Regions from separate parts of the Lysinibacillus sp. GW247-5R2A genome, predicted to be linked through region 1. Evidence: riboswitches for the same ligand, from Rfam matches in the RefSeq annotation. Region 1 holds a riboswitch; each other region holds the start of a gene.
The links. A riboswitch is a leader RNA that binds a small molecule or an ion and turns the genes downstream of it on or off. The one in region 1 is predicted to bind S-adenosylmethionine.
Positions count from the first base shown of each region.

Region 1 (4,863 bases):
AAACAATGCCTTGGAAGAAGGTCGTGATGTAATTAATCTCGGGCAAGGAAATCCCGACCAACCTACGCCTACTCATATCATTCAAGCATTGCAGGAAGCAGCTGAAAATCCTCAAAACCACAAGTATTCGCCTTTTCGTGGTATCGCTGAATTACGTCAAGCGGCTGCCGACTTTTATAAACGGGAATATGATGTGGAGATTGATCCTCACACTGAAGTAGCCATTCTTGGTGGCACAAAGATTGGTCTTGTTGAGCTACCTTTGGCTGTGTTAAATCCAGGCGATACAATGCTATTACCAGACCCGGGCTATCCAGACTACTTATCTGGTGTTGTATTAGGTGATGTTAATTTTGAAGTAATGCCACTTTTTGCTGAGAATAATTTCTTACCTGATTATGATGCCCTACCTAAAGAAGTTATAGAAAAAGCCAAGTTACTTTACTTAAATTACCCAAATAATCCAACGGGTGGTACAGCTACACTTGAATTTTTTGAAGAAACCATTCGTTTTGCTAAGGAGCATAATATCATCGTATCACATGATTTTGCTTATGGTGCGATTGGATTTGATGGCAATAAACCTATTAGTTTCTTACAGGCCAACGGTGCAAAAGAAGTTGGAATCGAAATGTACACATTATCAAAGACTTATAATATGGCAGGTTGGCGTATAGGCTTTGCTGTTGGTAATGCTGATTTGATTGCCGCGATTAATCTTATTCAAGATCATTTGTTTTGTAGTCAATTTCCTGCTATTCAGCAAGCAGCAGCTGTTGCACTGACATCTTCACAGGAATGTGCAGATGAGCTAAGAGCTACCTATGAGCGTCGTCGAAATGTTCTAATCGAAGAAGCTCATAGAATTGGCTGGCAAGTAACGGCACCAAGGGGCTCCTTCTTTGCCTGGCTCCCTGTCCCATTAGGTTTTACTAGCGAACAATTTGCCGATATTTTGCTTGACAAAGCTGATATTGCGGTAGCCGCAGGAAATGGCTTTGGCCAATATGGGGAAGGCTATGTGCGTATTGGCTTGCTTGTAAGCGAGGAACGGTTACGAGAAGCCATGCATAGAATTGAGCAATTAAAATTATTCTAACATGGAACAAAATGGAGTCCTGTAGCTTTCAGTAGCTAGAGGACTTACTATTTTTCAATTTTCCTTGGAAGATCTAACCCATGTTCTAATGGATAAAATTGTACATGACCTGTTTCATCATCCAACTGACGGATATGCTGAATGCCTTGAACTTCTGCCAGTACTACATCTGCTGTTATGACGATATTTCCGCCCTTTATAAAATGACCGCCAGAAACCACTCCCCATTGATCGCTCATGGAACCATGGAAATGCGTTTCATATTGTGCATCACGCTTACAAACAACTCCTGAACCTTGGATAAACTCGAGTGGCCCCTCTTTCTCAACCACATCACTAAATCGAACTTTAATGTGGGAAGTTTCATCAGGTACTAAATAAACAAAGCTACTTTTTTGAAAACTACCAATACAACTAATAATGGTTGCTGATTCAATTTTATTCTCTTCACAAAGTGCCTCAATTCCTTCAATGATGTCTGTTCCCATGAGAAGACGAGCACTAATCACCTTACCAAATGAACCTATGCCATACTTAACTCTAACGGACAATCTTCTCCCTCCTTCGCAACAAAATATTATAACAATATAAAAAATTTTAAAAATATTTATTGACTTACTATACCCTATAAATTATATTAGTTCTATCGGAAATACAAAAATATAATATGAATCTCTTATCAAGAGTAGCTGAGGGACTGGCCCTATGAAGCTCGGCAACCTCCTTTTTATGAAGGAAGGTGCTAAATCCTGCAAACGAAATTCGTTTGATAGATAAGAGAGGACTTTTTTTCATGAGCCTCTCTTAATTTGTAAGAGAGTTTTTTTTATTTTCAAAAACCGATAAAACAATTTTTGGAGGTAGTTTTCATGAAGAAGAAAAATAAATTTTTAGTAGGTTTAGCAAGTCTTACATTAGTCGCAGCACTAGCGGGCTGTGGCTCTAAAGAAGATAGCAAAGGAAAAGGCGAAGCTATCGATGAAAATAAAATTGTTGTGGGTGTCACTTCAGGACCTCATGAGCAAATTGCAGAGATAGCTGCTAAAGTTGCAAAGGAAAAAGGTCTAGAAGTAGAACTAAAATCATTTTCTGATTATGTTTTACCAAATACATCCTTAGCAGAAGGAGATCTTGATGCAAACAGCTATCAGCATAAACCTTTCCTCGATACATTTAATAAAGATCACGATACAGATTTAGTACCGGTTGGCAAAACAATTTTAAATCCAATGGGTATATACTCTGAAAAATATAAATCATTGGATGATGTTCCTGAAGGTGCAACATTTGGCTTACCGAATGACCCAACAAATGGAGCGCGTGCTCTCTTTGTTTTACAAGAGGCAGGCTATATTAAATTAAAAGATGGAGCGGACTTAACAGCATCTGTTCGTGACGTGGAAGAAAACAAAAAGAATTTAAAATTCATAGAATTAGAAGCTGCACAAATTCCTAAGCAGCTTGGTGAAGTAGATGTAGCTGCTATAAATACTAACTTTGCGCTGGAAGCTGGCATTAACCCGCAAGAGGACTCTATTCTTTTAGAATCTACTGACTCTCCATATGTGAACTACATTGTCGTTCGTGCAGAAAATGAAAACGACCCAACGATTAAAAAGTTCATTGAGGCTTATCAATCTGATGAAGTGCGTCAATTCATTGAAGAGGAATTCAAAGGTTCTGTAATCCCTAGCTGGTAATACGTGCGATAAGCTAAAGAATCTGCCCAATTTCCACTATGGAAACCGCGCAGATTCTTGCTTTTTAGAAGTTAAGAAAGGAGCAATCAATCTGATGATTCAATTACAAAATATTTCAAAAGAATATAAGACAAAAAAAGGCAGTATTAAGGCAGTGGATGGAATCAATCTTCATGTAAAAAAAGGGCAAATTCATGGTGTAATTGGGTATAGTGGTGCCGGTAAAAGCACGCTGATTCGTTGTGTTAATTTACTAGAGCGTCCTTCAGCAGGCAAAGTCTTAATTGACAATGTGGATATTACTACCCTTTCACTTCATGACTTACGTCAAACACGACAAAAGATTGGTATGATTTTTCAACATTTTAATCTCTTAAAGACAGCGACAGTTTATAACAATATTGCAGTTCCCTTAAAGCTACTTGGTTATAACGAAACAGAAGTCAAAAATCGTGTGGCTAAATATGCGGAAATTGTAGGTTTAACAGAAAAGCTAGATAGCTACCCTAATCAGCTTTCAGGTGGACAAAAGCAACGTGTCGCTATTGCACGCGCTCTAGCGCAAGAGCCGGAAATTTTACTTAGTGATGAAGCAACAAGTGCGCTTGATCCTGAGACTACAGAGGCCATTCTTGAACTATTGTTAAAAATTAATCGTGAATTAGGAATTACAATCCTACTGATTACACATGAAATGAATGTCATTCAGAAAATTTGTGATGAGGTATCTGTGCTAGAGGCAGGGAAAGTAGTTGAATTTGGTACGGCTATTGAGCTCTTTGCAAAACCACAACACCCTACTACCAGAAAGTTCTTAAGTACCATTTCACAACGTAACTTAACTCCTTCTCTTATTGAGCAGTTAAATGTTTCAGGTAGCGTCATTCGTTTAACATTTCTTGGAGAAAGTACTGGTAAGCCGTTATTGGCTGAAGTCAGCAAAGTATATGATGTACAACCAAACATTTTAACAGCCAATATTATTGAATTAAAAAACGGCATTGTTGGTAATATTGTGGTGCATTTAAACGGAGAGCCCAACATTGTTCAAAAGGCGTTAACCTATTTTGCAGAGAATGGCGTTACTGTGGAAGAGTTAGGAGGAGAGATCCATGAATAATTTCTTTAATGAATGGTCAGAGGTTATTGGCAAAGCAATTATCGAAACATTTCAAATGGTCGGAATTTCATTATTCTTTTCGATTCTAATCGGTATACCTTTAGGACTTTTAATTGTTTTAACACGACCTGGTCAATCCTTTGAAAATAAATTTTTCTATCAATTTTTTAATTTAGTTATCAATATTATCCGTTCAGTCCCATTCATCATCTTACTATTCTTCATTTTACCTTTTACAAAGGTTATCGTCGGTACAACGATTGGCGTGAAAGGCGTTATTGTTCCGCTTGTAGTTTATACCGCTCCTTATATTGCACGACTGATGGAGTCAGCGCTTTTAGAAGTTGATTCGGGCGTTGTCGAAGCCTACACCGCTATGGGTATTAAACGTCGCCATATCATCTGGCATGTATTATTACGCGAAGCACGCCCATCCATTATTTTAGGCTTAACGATCGCTACAATTGGATTGATTGGCGCAACAGCAATGGCAGGAATGGTTGGTGCTGGCGGATTAGGCGACCTAGCTTACCGTTATGGTCATTTACGCTATGAGGTAGATGTCATGTATGCAACGGTGTTTATTTTAATCATCCTTGTACAAAGCATACAATCCATAGGTAACCGCATTTCAGCCAAATTGAAGAAAGACTAGGAGGAGGATATCCATGTCAACTGAGATTTATGTAGAGAAAAACGGCTATATCGCAACGCTAGTGTTAAACCGTCCTGACAAACGAAATTCTTTATCGAGAGCAATGTTCCAAGCAATTATAGACGAGCTAGAACAGCTACGTACAAATACGTCTATCAAGCTATTAATTGTGCGCGGTGTCAATGAAGTCGCCTTTTCCTCGGGTGCTGATATTAGTGAATTTTTAGATATTCGTTATGCTGCGGATAATGCTAAGGCCTATAATGATCTAGCTTTAAAGGCCATTGAT
Region 1 covers NZ_JBWKZL010000013.1:8,226-13,088, reverse strand. The annotation lists gene AC07YC_RS18670 (pyridoxal phosphate-dependent aminotransferase) at 1-1,099, shown strand, start outside; gene AC07YC_RS18665 (PPC domain-containing DNA-binding protein) at 1,147-1,650, opposite strand; SAM riboswitch class I at 1,773-1,879, shown strand; gene AC07YC_RS18660 (MetQ/NlpA family ABC transporter substrate-binding protein) at 1,969-2,799, shown strand; gene AC07YC_RS18655 (methionine ABC transporter ATP-binding protein) at 2,894-3,919, shown strand; gene AC07YC_RS18650 (methionine ABC transporter permease) at 3,912-4,574, shown strand; gene AC07YC_RS18645 (enoyl-CoA hydratase/isomerase family protein) at 4,588-4,863, shown strand, end outside.

Region 2 (4,863 bases), on a different contig from region 1:
TAGAAGAGCTAGAAACCAGCTTTTTAACAAGCTTTGTGGAAGTCCTACAATATGGCGTGCGGCTAGGGGTTCTAGAGGATACTCCCACTATAGAAGCAAAGGCACAGATGCTGGCCTTGGTCTATGATAATATCGGTAATTTCATATTAACAGGTAACCAATTGGACTACAGAGCTATTTGGAAGGAGGCTGTGTATAGCGTTATCCAAGGAGGCGAAGATGGGAAAAAGAGATGATGAACAGCGCATTGAAGGCCTTGATTTTGCAAGAGCTCTCGCCATGTTTGGTATGTTCATTGTCAATTTTGGAGTTGTAACGGGTTCTACAACGAATGGTTCAACATGGTTGATGGCCTTACAACATCTATTTGAGGGGCGTGCCTCGGCCGTATTCGTCATGCTAGCAGGAATAGGAACAGCTTTAATGACTCGTCAGGCTAGAGAGACTAAGGACCCAATACTTCTTCGCAAGAATCGACTTACTTTGTGGAAGAGATCGTTTTTGTTATTCGTGATAGGGATAGTCCTATATACAGTCGGCTGGACAGGAGATATCTTACATTATTATGGCGTCTATATGTTTGTTGCCGCATGTTTGATTGCCCAATCCAAGAAAATGATGATGTTCATAATCGGTGGCATCCTCATCCTTTCACAGTGGCTCCAAATTCAATTTAATTACCTTGCTGGGTGGCATCCAACATATGTATTACTAGTGTATCTTGATTTTTGGACACCGGCAGGATTTATAAGAAATTTGATGTTTAATGGCTATCATCCACTATTTCCCTGGATTTGTTTCTTTCTAATTGGCATGGTAATCGGCACATTAGATTTAACTAATCGTTCATTACGAAAAATCTTATGGGTAATGGGCTTATTGCTAGTCATAATGACGGAGATTTTTTCAACGCTATTTATTAAGATGACAACGATCCATTTATTAGATGTAGAGAGTGCATTGTATTTATTTGATACGGGACCGATTCCACCGAATATGATGTATGTTCTATCTAACTCGGCGTCGGCAATTGTCCTTATTGTGGGCTCCATCTATCTTGTTGAGACATATAAAAATAAAGTAATTGAAGCTTTGATCTTTACGGGACAACTGTCTTTAACGCATTATGTCGGCCATGTTTTTATTGGCATTGGCATATTAATTGTTTGCCAAAAGTTGGAGAACCAGACGCTTACTTTTTCCATGCTCTATGCCTGCTGTTACTTTGTAGGATGTGTGCTTGTTTCTGTCTGGTGGAGAGCTAAACATCGTCGGGGTCCCCTTGAATTCATGATGAGGAAATGGAGTTCGTAATAAATTAATGGATTGCCATCTATTTCTCGTTGATTAGGCATAAAATACTTTAGAAATAGATAGTCTACTAATCTAAAATGATCATTACAAAGTATTCAGCTAGGTTTTCTAATATTTTATATTGACAATCTTATAACAGAATTATAGAATTATTTTCAAGAAACGCAGTACTCTTATCAAGATAGGTGGAGGGACTTGGCCCAATGAAGCCTCGGCAACCGAAACATAGGTGCCAATTCCAACAGATGGATCTGAGAGATAGGAGGGGCTATCAATCAGTTTGATGCATTGGCCTCTTTTGTACAACAAGGATGAAAAAGAAGGGGTGTATCGTATGGCTCAGTCGGCAAAGGTAGAAGATAAGAAATTAGAGGCTATTGCAAAGGCCATTCAAAATCTTGAATTTGGTGAAGTGCATATTACGATTCAGGATGGTGTAATTGTTCAAATTAATAGGCTTGAAAAGCAGAGATTTCCTCAGAGGAAATAAAGGATCATTTCAGTTGAACGATGTGAAAAGGCCACCAATAAGCATGGTTTTCGTTGCTTACAAGTGGCCCTTTTTTTATGGCAATTAGCTATAGAAGCTTTTTGGAATCTGACCGATATGACGGCGATGATAGAGAAGCGGCTCCTTTTGAGAGTTTGTAATATCTAGCACCTGGCCAATAAAAATAGTATGATCACCTGCATCTATTTGCTGAAAGGATTTACATTGTAAAATAGCTGCTGTATCATGTAAAATCGGTAGTCCTAAAGAAGAAGTAGACCATTTTGCTTGAGCAAAGCGATCTGGGACTTTACTTGCAAATAATGTACATAATTGCTCTTGATCACTTGCTAAAATATTGACAGCGAATTTCTCCGCGCTCATAAAGTAAGGATGAAGCTGAGATTTTTTATCCAGTGACCATAAAATAAGTAGTGGGTCAATGGAAACAGATGCAAAAGAATTGACTGTTAAGCCAATTGGATTCGTTTCATGACATGCTGTAACAACTGTTACACCTGTAGGATAGTTACCTAATGCCAATTTAAAAGCAGCAACATGATCTGTCATTCAAATCACCTCTTTATAGTTAGTAATAAATTAGTTAACGGAGTTAGTAGGTAAATGGCACTTTTTTTCATACCATATAGTAACTCCTTTTCTTAAGTAAATATTAAATCAATTACACATCCAGGTAAAGCTAGTGGGGGAAAGAAAGGGGAATTGCCATGACTTTATATTTTGATCATCTGGTACATCAAGTAGAATCACCAGAAAATATAAAGGTTTTCTTCAATAAACGAAATGTTCATACAGTGAACGGTGGTCAACACACGATGTGGGGGACTTACAATACACTAAGTTATTTTGGCTTAAGCTATATTGAACAAATCGCAATTTATGATCGTGATTTATTTGAGCAAGCGGCCCTGTACCCATATTCCCTACATTATACGTTTAAACGTGATCATGAGCGCCAAGGATTTTCACGAATTGCCTTGCGCACCAATAATATTGAAGACGAGGGTCAACGATTGCGTGCATTGGGCTATGAAGTATATGGTCCCGATGCTTGTAGCCGCACAAGACCAGACGGCACGATAATCGAATGGAAGCTATTACATTTTGGCAGACCTGGCCTTTCAGTGGATTTTCCATTCTTAATTGAATGGGCAGATGGAGATGAGGAGCGTTTGGCTCAATTAAAGGCTAGTGGTGCGATTGATGAAAAACAAGCCATTACAATGGAATCCATTCAGTTTTTTGTCAAGGATGTGGAGGAGACGGTGCTGCTTTGGCAGAAGGTTTTACAACTTCCCGAGTTTGAGCAGCATGAGCAGTTTATGTCTCTACAGCTACCGAATATGCGTTTGGATTTTTATGAGGAAGCCTCAGCATCTAGCATGACGCTCGGTCATTTAAAAGAAGGGCCAATCGGTGTAACATTGAAGGATCCACATCGAACAAAGGAAACATTAGTGTGTCCAGGTGCTTTTTATTGGATTAATAAATAAATTAAAAATCCACTTCAATCGTTGAAGTGGATTTTTATGTGCAAACATGCAAAAAGTGGATTGAGCCATTTTCAAATACTTCATCCACTTACTATATTCTAGCTTATAATTTTACAACATTTGATGCTTGCGGGCCGCGATTGCCTTCCACAACATCAAATGAAACCTTTTGACCTTCATCAAGTGTACGGAAGCCTTCCTCCTGGATGCCCGTAAAATGTACAAATACATCTTCTCCATCATCACATTCAATAAAGCCATAACCCTTTTCATTATTGAACCACTTTACGATCCCATGTTGCATAAGCATTCGCCTCCAATGCGCTTGAAAGTAAAATAAAGTTAAAGAAGTCGTGCTATCAATGAGAAAATGTGAAAAAATTGCATTTTCTCTTAGAACATACATGAATTGAACAAAAATGTCAATTGATTGTCGGAATGCTAGCATATCTGACTTTCTTTTTTTTCACAATTAAGACTATAATGGAAATGAAAAACATAGAAAGTAGGATGCCAAATGACAACGAAAAATCAACCATTAACAGATTTAGAAATCGCGAGTCAAGCAGTGATCAAACCTATTACGGAAATTGCCAATGCTGCAGGTATTCCAGAGGATGCTCTTGAGCAGTATGGCCGCTACAAAGCGAAGATTGACCCATTAAAAATTACAGCTCAAGGTGAGGACGCAAAGGTTGTATTAGTGTCAGCTATTAGTCCAACCCCAGCAGGTGAAGGGAAGTCGACTGTGACTGTAGGACTAGCTGATGCCCTTCATCAATTAAATAAGAAAGTGATGGTAGCTTTACGTGAACCATCTCTTGGTCCAGTAATGGGCGTAAAAGGTGGCGCAACAGGCGGAGGCTATGCACAGGTAGTACCAATGGAGGATATTAACTTACACTTCACTGGTGACCTTCATGCGATAACAACAGCTAATAATGCTTTATCCGCATTTATTGATAATCATATCCACCAAGGGAATGTCTTAAACATTGATCCACGACGTATTATTTGGAAACGTGTGATGGACTTGAATGATCGTTCATTACGGAAAGTGATTGTAGGATTAGGAGGGCCTGTTCAAGGCATGCCACGTGAAGACGGCTTTGATATTACGGTTGCCTCCGAAATTATGGCAGTTTTCTGTTTAGCAACAAGCATTGAGGATTTACGCGAGCGCATCGCCAGCATTGTAATTGGCTACACATTTGAGCGCGAGCCTGTTTTTGTGCGTGATTTACAGGTAGAGGGTGCCTTAACATTATTATTGAAGGATGCCTTTAAGCCAAACTTAGTACAAACATTAGAAGGGACACCAGCTATTATACATGGTGGTCCATTTGCTAATATTGCCCACGGCTGTAATTCTATTATGGCGACACAAACTGCTCGTAAGCTGGCTGATATTGTGGTAACAGAAGCGGGCTTCGGCTCTGATTTAGGTGCTGAAAAGTTCATGAACATTAAAGCTCGTAAAGCAGGCTTTAAGCCAAGTGCCGTTGTGATCGTAGCAACGATTCGTGCACTAAAAATGCATGGTGG
Region 2 covers NZ_JBWKZL010000003.1:261,994-266,856, reverse strand. The annotation lists gene AC07YC_RS07250 (TetR/AcrR family transcriptional regulator) at 1-236, shown strand, start outside; gene AC07YC_RS07245 (DUF418 domain-containing protein) at 220-1,314, shown strand; SAM riboswitch class I at 1,485-1,579, shown strand; gene AC07YC_RS07240 (YezD family protein) at 1,613-1,804, shown strand; gene AC07YC_RS07235 (flavin reductase family protein) at 1,889-2,374, opposite strand; gene AC07YC_RS07230 (VOC family protein) at 2,533-3,318, shown strand; gene AC07YC_RS07225 (cold-shock protein) at 3,422-3,622, opposite strand; gene AC07YC_RS07220 (formate--tetrahydrofolate ligase) at 3,836-4,863, shown strand, end outside.
Region 2: another riboswitch for S-adenosylmethionine. It lies ahead of AC07YC_RS07240 (YezD family protein); the one in region 1 lies ahead of AC07YC_RS18660 (MetQ/NlpA family ABC transporter substrate-binding protein).

Region 3 (4,863 bases), on a different contig from region 1:
CCCTTCGTCGTTTTCGTACATTTGTACAAGCATTTCTGGTGCTGTATTCGCATCGAATTTAAAGTTTTTAGGATTTTCATCTATATCTTTAATTTCTGCTGCTGTTTTATCAATACCATCTTTTAATTTAATTAAGCCCTTAGCTTCTAGTAATGACAGCATACGACCGTGATCTGATACCGAATTAGAAAGTAAGATTGTTGCACCTTCAGGAAGTTCCTCTAAAGATTTATATTTTTTAGAGTAAATACCGATTGGCTCAATATGAACACCACCAGCATTGACGAAGTCATAGCCATTGTCTTTAATTTGTAACTCCAAATACGGAATATGTTGGAAGTAATTTGCATCCAATTCTTTTGATTCTAAATCTTGGTTTGGTAGCACATAGTCTGTATATGTTTCTACTTTAAGGTCAATACCTTTCTCAGCTAAAATAGGTTTTGCTTTATCCAAAATTACAGCATGTGGTGTATTAGAAGCTCCCACTGTTAAAGTAACGTTTTCTTTACTATCTGTTTTATCACCAGATGCTGAATTTGCATCCTCTTTTTTATCAGTACCGCAAGCTGCTAAAGCTAGTACAAGTATTGATAAAAATAATCCTGTTAATACCTTTTTCATTTATGACACTCCCTTTATTTTGATGAAAATATGTTAGCGGCAAGAACCGGAATAACCTCAGTTTTATTAACGTTTATCAATTTTTTCTGTCATGAAATCACCAATCCATTGGATAATAAAGACTACTACTAAGATCAAAATAGTTGCCATTAATGTCACATCTTGGCGATTTCTTTGGAACCCGTCTAGGAAGGCTAAGTTCCCAAGACCTCCTGCACCAATTATCCCTGCCATTGCTGTATAACCAACAAGTGCTACAGCCGTAACTGTAATCCCCGAAATTAGTGCTGGTAATGATTCAGGGATCAGAACTTTCCAAATAATTGTGGCTGTTTTAGCCCCCATTGAACGCGCTGCTTCAATAACACCCTTATCAATTTCTCGCAACGCAATTAATACCATACGCGCATAGAACGGAGCCGCACCGATAATTAAAGCAGGTAAAGCAGCATTAGCTCCACGGATTGTACCTAATAAAAACTTAGTAAATGGAATTAATAAAATAATTAACACGATAAATGGGATAGAGCGGAAAATGTTAACGAGTGACCCTGTTAAAAAGCTAACAATTTTATTAGCCCATAACTGATTGGGACTTGTTAAAAATAGGACGATCCCAATGGCTAACCCAAGAATAAATGTAATAACTGTAGAAATGGCCGTCATATATAATGTTTCATACGTAGCCTGCCACATGCTATCCCAGTCTACATTCGGAAAGAGATTAGTTAGCATCTGCAATCACCTCCGTTTGTACTTCCACTGTATTTAAATAGCTTAAAGCTTCAGTCACATTTGCTTTCGACCCATCAATTTGGACTATGAGGGTACCATATGCACCATTTTTCGTTTGAGAAATATTCCCGTGTACGATGCTTACTTCCACATCGAATTGCTTCACTAAATGTGAGATAACTGGCTGTTCTGTTTTTTCACCAACAAAAATCAATTTGACAAGTTGTCCAGTTGGATAATTTGCTTTGATTTGTTCTACTGTATCCTGTGTTTCCTTTGTATTTGTAATTTGGGCTACAAATTTCTTAGTAATGGCTGCCTGAGGTGCCTGGAAAACTTGCAATACTTCCCCACGCTCTACAATTTCGCCTGCCTCCATCACGGCTACACGATGACAAATCTTGCGAATGACATGCATTTCATGTGTTATGAGGACAATCGTTAACCCTAAACGTTCATTAATATCTACCAGTAAATCAAGAATCGCATCTGTTGTCTCTGGGTCTAGTGCAGATGTTGCCTCATCACATAGTAAAACCTCTGGATTATTTGCTAAGGCACGTGCAATCCCTACACGTTGCTTTTGTCCACCAGACAACTGCGATGGATATGCTTGATCGCGACCTTCTAAGCCAACAAGTGCTATCAATTCCTTCACCCGTGCCTCACGTTGAGCTTTTGATACACCTGCAATTTCTAATGGGAAGGCAATGTTTTCTGCAACTGTTCGTGACCAAAGTAGGTTAAAATGTTGAAAAATCATACTAACCTTTTGTCTAGCTGCTCTAAGCTTCTGACCCTTAATCGAAGAAAATTCTTGATTGTTCACCGTTACTGTTCCTGCTGTTGGTTTCTCTAAACCATTAAGTAAACGAATCATCGTACTTTTACCAGCGCCACTATAGCCGATAATGCCAAAAATTTCACCCTTATTAATAGTAAGGTTAACATCTTTGACTGCCGTTAATTCGCCATTTGCTGTTTTGTATTTCTTCGTTATATTTTGAAGCTGTATCATAGCGAATACTCCTTTTCTTATATAAAAAAACCCCTCCACTTATAGACAAGTAGAAGGGGTCACGTATTATACGTTGAACCGTTCTCTCATCTTTCAAAGAAAAAATCTTTGAGTGATTTGGCACCTTTTCACTATGTGATGGTTGCCGGGCTTCATTGGGCACTTCCCTCCGCCGCTCTTTATAAGAGTTCGATATATTTAATGTTTTAGTAATATATTTGTTACTTTACCACGCTAATAAAGTTCAGTCAATTGATTTTTTTAACAATTCGTACAAAAATGGTACGGATTGAAAAGCATAAATCTTTTCTGTCACTTTGCCGCCATCACAGACAAGTAAACATGGGACGCTTTCAATTTGATGTTCAATAGCAATTTGCTCCAAAAAATTAATATTTGCTTTCCCTAGTTTTAGGTGAGGTAATAGTTGTTCTACAATTGACATCATTTTCGATGCCACTGCACATGTACCACACATCGGTGTATATAAATAAAACGCAGCTTTTTCTCCCGACTGTAAAGCCGATTCCCACTGCTCTTTTGACCATTCTTCCATTTAGTTCACGCAACCTTATAAAATATATTCATGATGGATTGAGAAATGCGCACGCAGTAAAATCATTGCTAACACTTTTCTTGGTGTCGTTTCTACTTCCTTATATGTCGGCATTGTACGTAAATGCTCCGCTTCCGGATAATGTCTGTCCATTAAAGTGCGTAGCTTATCGCCTGAAGTATCAGCATCAAAAAAAGTAAATAGCTCGCAGCCCTCATAGGGGTCTATTAGCTCCTCTAATTGATGCACTCCAATTGTTCCATTCGTACATAGTATTGTAACATTCTCGTTCAAAATTGGCTCAATTTGTAGCTTATCTGAGCGTCCTTCTACTATCAAGCATTTCCCAACGAACATTACGCCACCTCCATTTAGACATACCCACTTATACATTATTATATAATAAAAAACGCCGGTAGTTTCCGACGTTTTTTGATTATGGCTTGTCTTATTCTGCAGTCATCTCTTCGTATTGTTCTGCTGTCATAAGTTTATCAATTTCTGACGCATCAGCAGGCTTCACGACGATCATCCATGCTTTTTCATATGGTGATTCATTAACGAATTCTGGGCTATCTTCTAAATCTGCATTTACTTCCACTACAGTACCTGAGATTGGTGCATATAATTCAGAAACAGTTTTTACTGATTCTACGCTACCGAATGGATCATCTGTTTTGATTTCATCGCCAACTTGTGGAAGTTCAACGAAAACGATATCTCCTAATTCAGATTGTGCGAAGTGCGTAATACCAATACGTACTTTTCCATCTTCTACTTTTACCCATTCATGCTCTTCAGAGTAACGTAAGTCTTTCGGTGTGCTCATGCAAAAAACCCCTCCATAATTATGTAATATATTCACTTTCAGTGTGCCATACTTCTCCTATAAAAACAAGGATAAAAACGGTTATAACCAAGCTTGCTCAAAATCGGATTCTTTAAACCCTAAAGTTACTTTTTTGCCATCTGTTACGATGGGACGTTTTATTAACATTCCATCCGTAGCAAGTAGCTCAAGCTGTTCTTCCTCAGTCATATCAGCTAGCTTGTCCTTCAAACCAAGGTCACGATACTTCATGCCAGAAGTATTAAAAAACTTCTTCAAAGGTAGTCCACTTGCTTGCCATAAAGCTGTTATTTCATCCTTTGTTGGTGGCTGCTCTACGATATGTACCTCTTCATAGGAAACGTCATGATCATTTAACCACTTTTGTGCTTTTTTACATGCTGTACATTTTGGATAATGGAAAAATTGAATCGTCATAAAAATGCTCCTCTGCTGTCTTTTTCTGTAGTATACCATCTTAATCATTTAGAATGGTGGAACTTCGCTCATTTTCGTAAGTCTATCCATCGGTTTTGTATTTTTATCCGTTCCTTTCATAAATTTATCTGGAATAAAAAAACTAGCTACCCATTTACGGATAGCTAGCGTTTTTTATACGATTAAACGATATATTTTTCTGCTTCTATTAATTTCACAGATGCTTCACGTTTCTTTGTAATTAGGTTGTATGGATTATTACGTGTTAATTTACGTAATGCAGATAAAGTCATACGAGCTGCATCCCCATCTGCGGTAGCAAGAATTGTATCTTTTGCTTCTTTTTCGATTTCAGCAAATGCTTCTTGGCAGAAAATTTGAGTATATAGCAATTTTTGATGTGCTTTTTCAACGCCATCACGAGCAATCGCTTTTTCTGTACGTAATACAGCTGATTCCATTGCAAATAATTGATTAGCGATATTGGCAATATTCACTAAAACTTCTTGCTCTTGATCCAACTTCGCACCAAAGCGTTGTGCTGCTAAGCCTGCCGCTAATACAGCAATCTTCTTGGCATTTTTTACTAAGTATTTTTCCTGAGCTAGTGGCTCTGTACCGATATCCTCCGGCATTAGCATCAGAAGCTCTTGCTGTAGATTT
Region 3 covers NZ_JBWKZL010000009.1:137,299-142,161, reverse strand. The annotation lists gene AC07YC_RS15040 (MetQ/NlpA family ABC transporter substrate-binding protein) at 1-624, opposite strand, end outside; gene AC07YC_RS15035 (methionine ABC transporter permease) at 691-1,359, opposite strand; gene AC07YC_RS15030 (methionine ABC transporter ATP-binding protein) at 1,349-2,377, opposite strand; SAM riboswitch class I at 2,461-2,565, opposite strand; gene AC07YC_RS15025 (thioredoxin family protein) at 2,622-2,933, opposite strand; gene AC07YC_RS15020 (toprim domain-containing protein) at 2,949-3,290, opposite strand; gene gcvH (glycine cleavage system protein GcvH) at 3,382-3,762, opposite strand; gene AC07YC_RS15010 (arsenate reductase family protein) at 3,844-4,200, opposite strand; gene AC07YC_RS15005 (acyl-CoA dehydrogenase FadE) at 4,383-4,863, opposite strand, start outside.
Region 3: another riboswitch for S-adenosylmethionine. It lies ahead of AC07YC_RS15030 (methionine ABC transporter ATP-binding protein); the one in region 1 lies ahead of AC07YC_RS18660 (MetQ/NlpA family ABC transporter substrate-binding protein).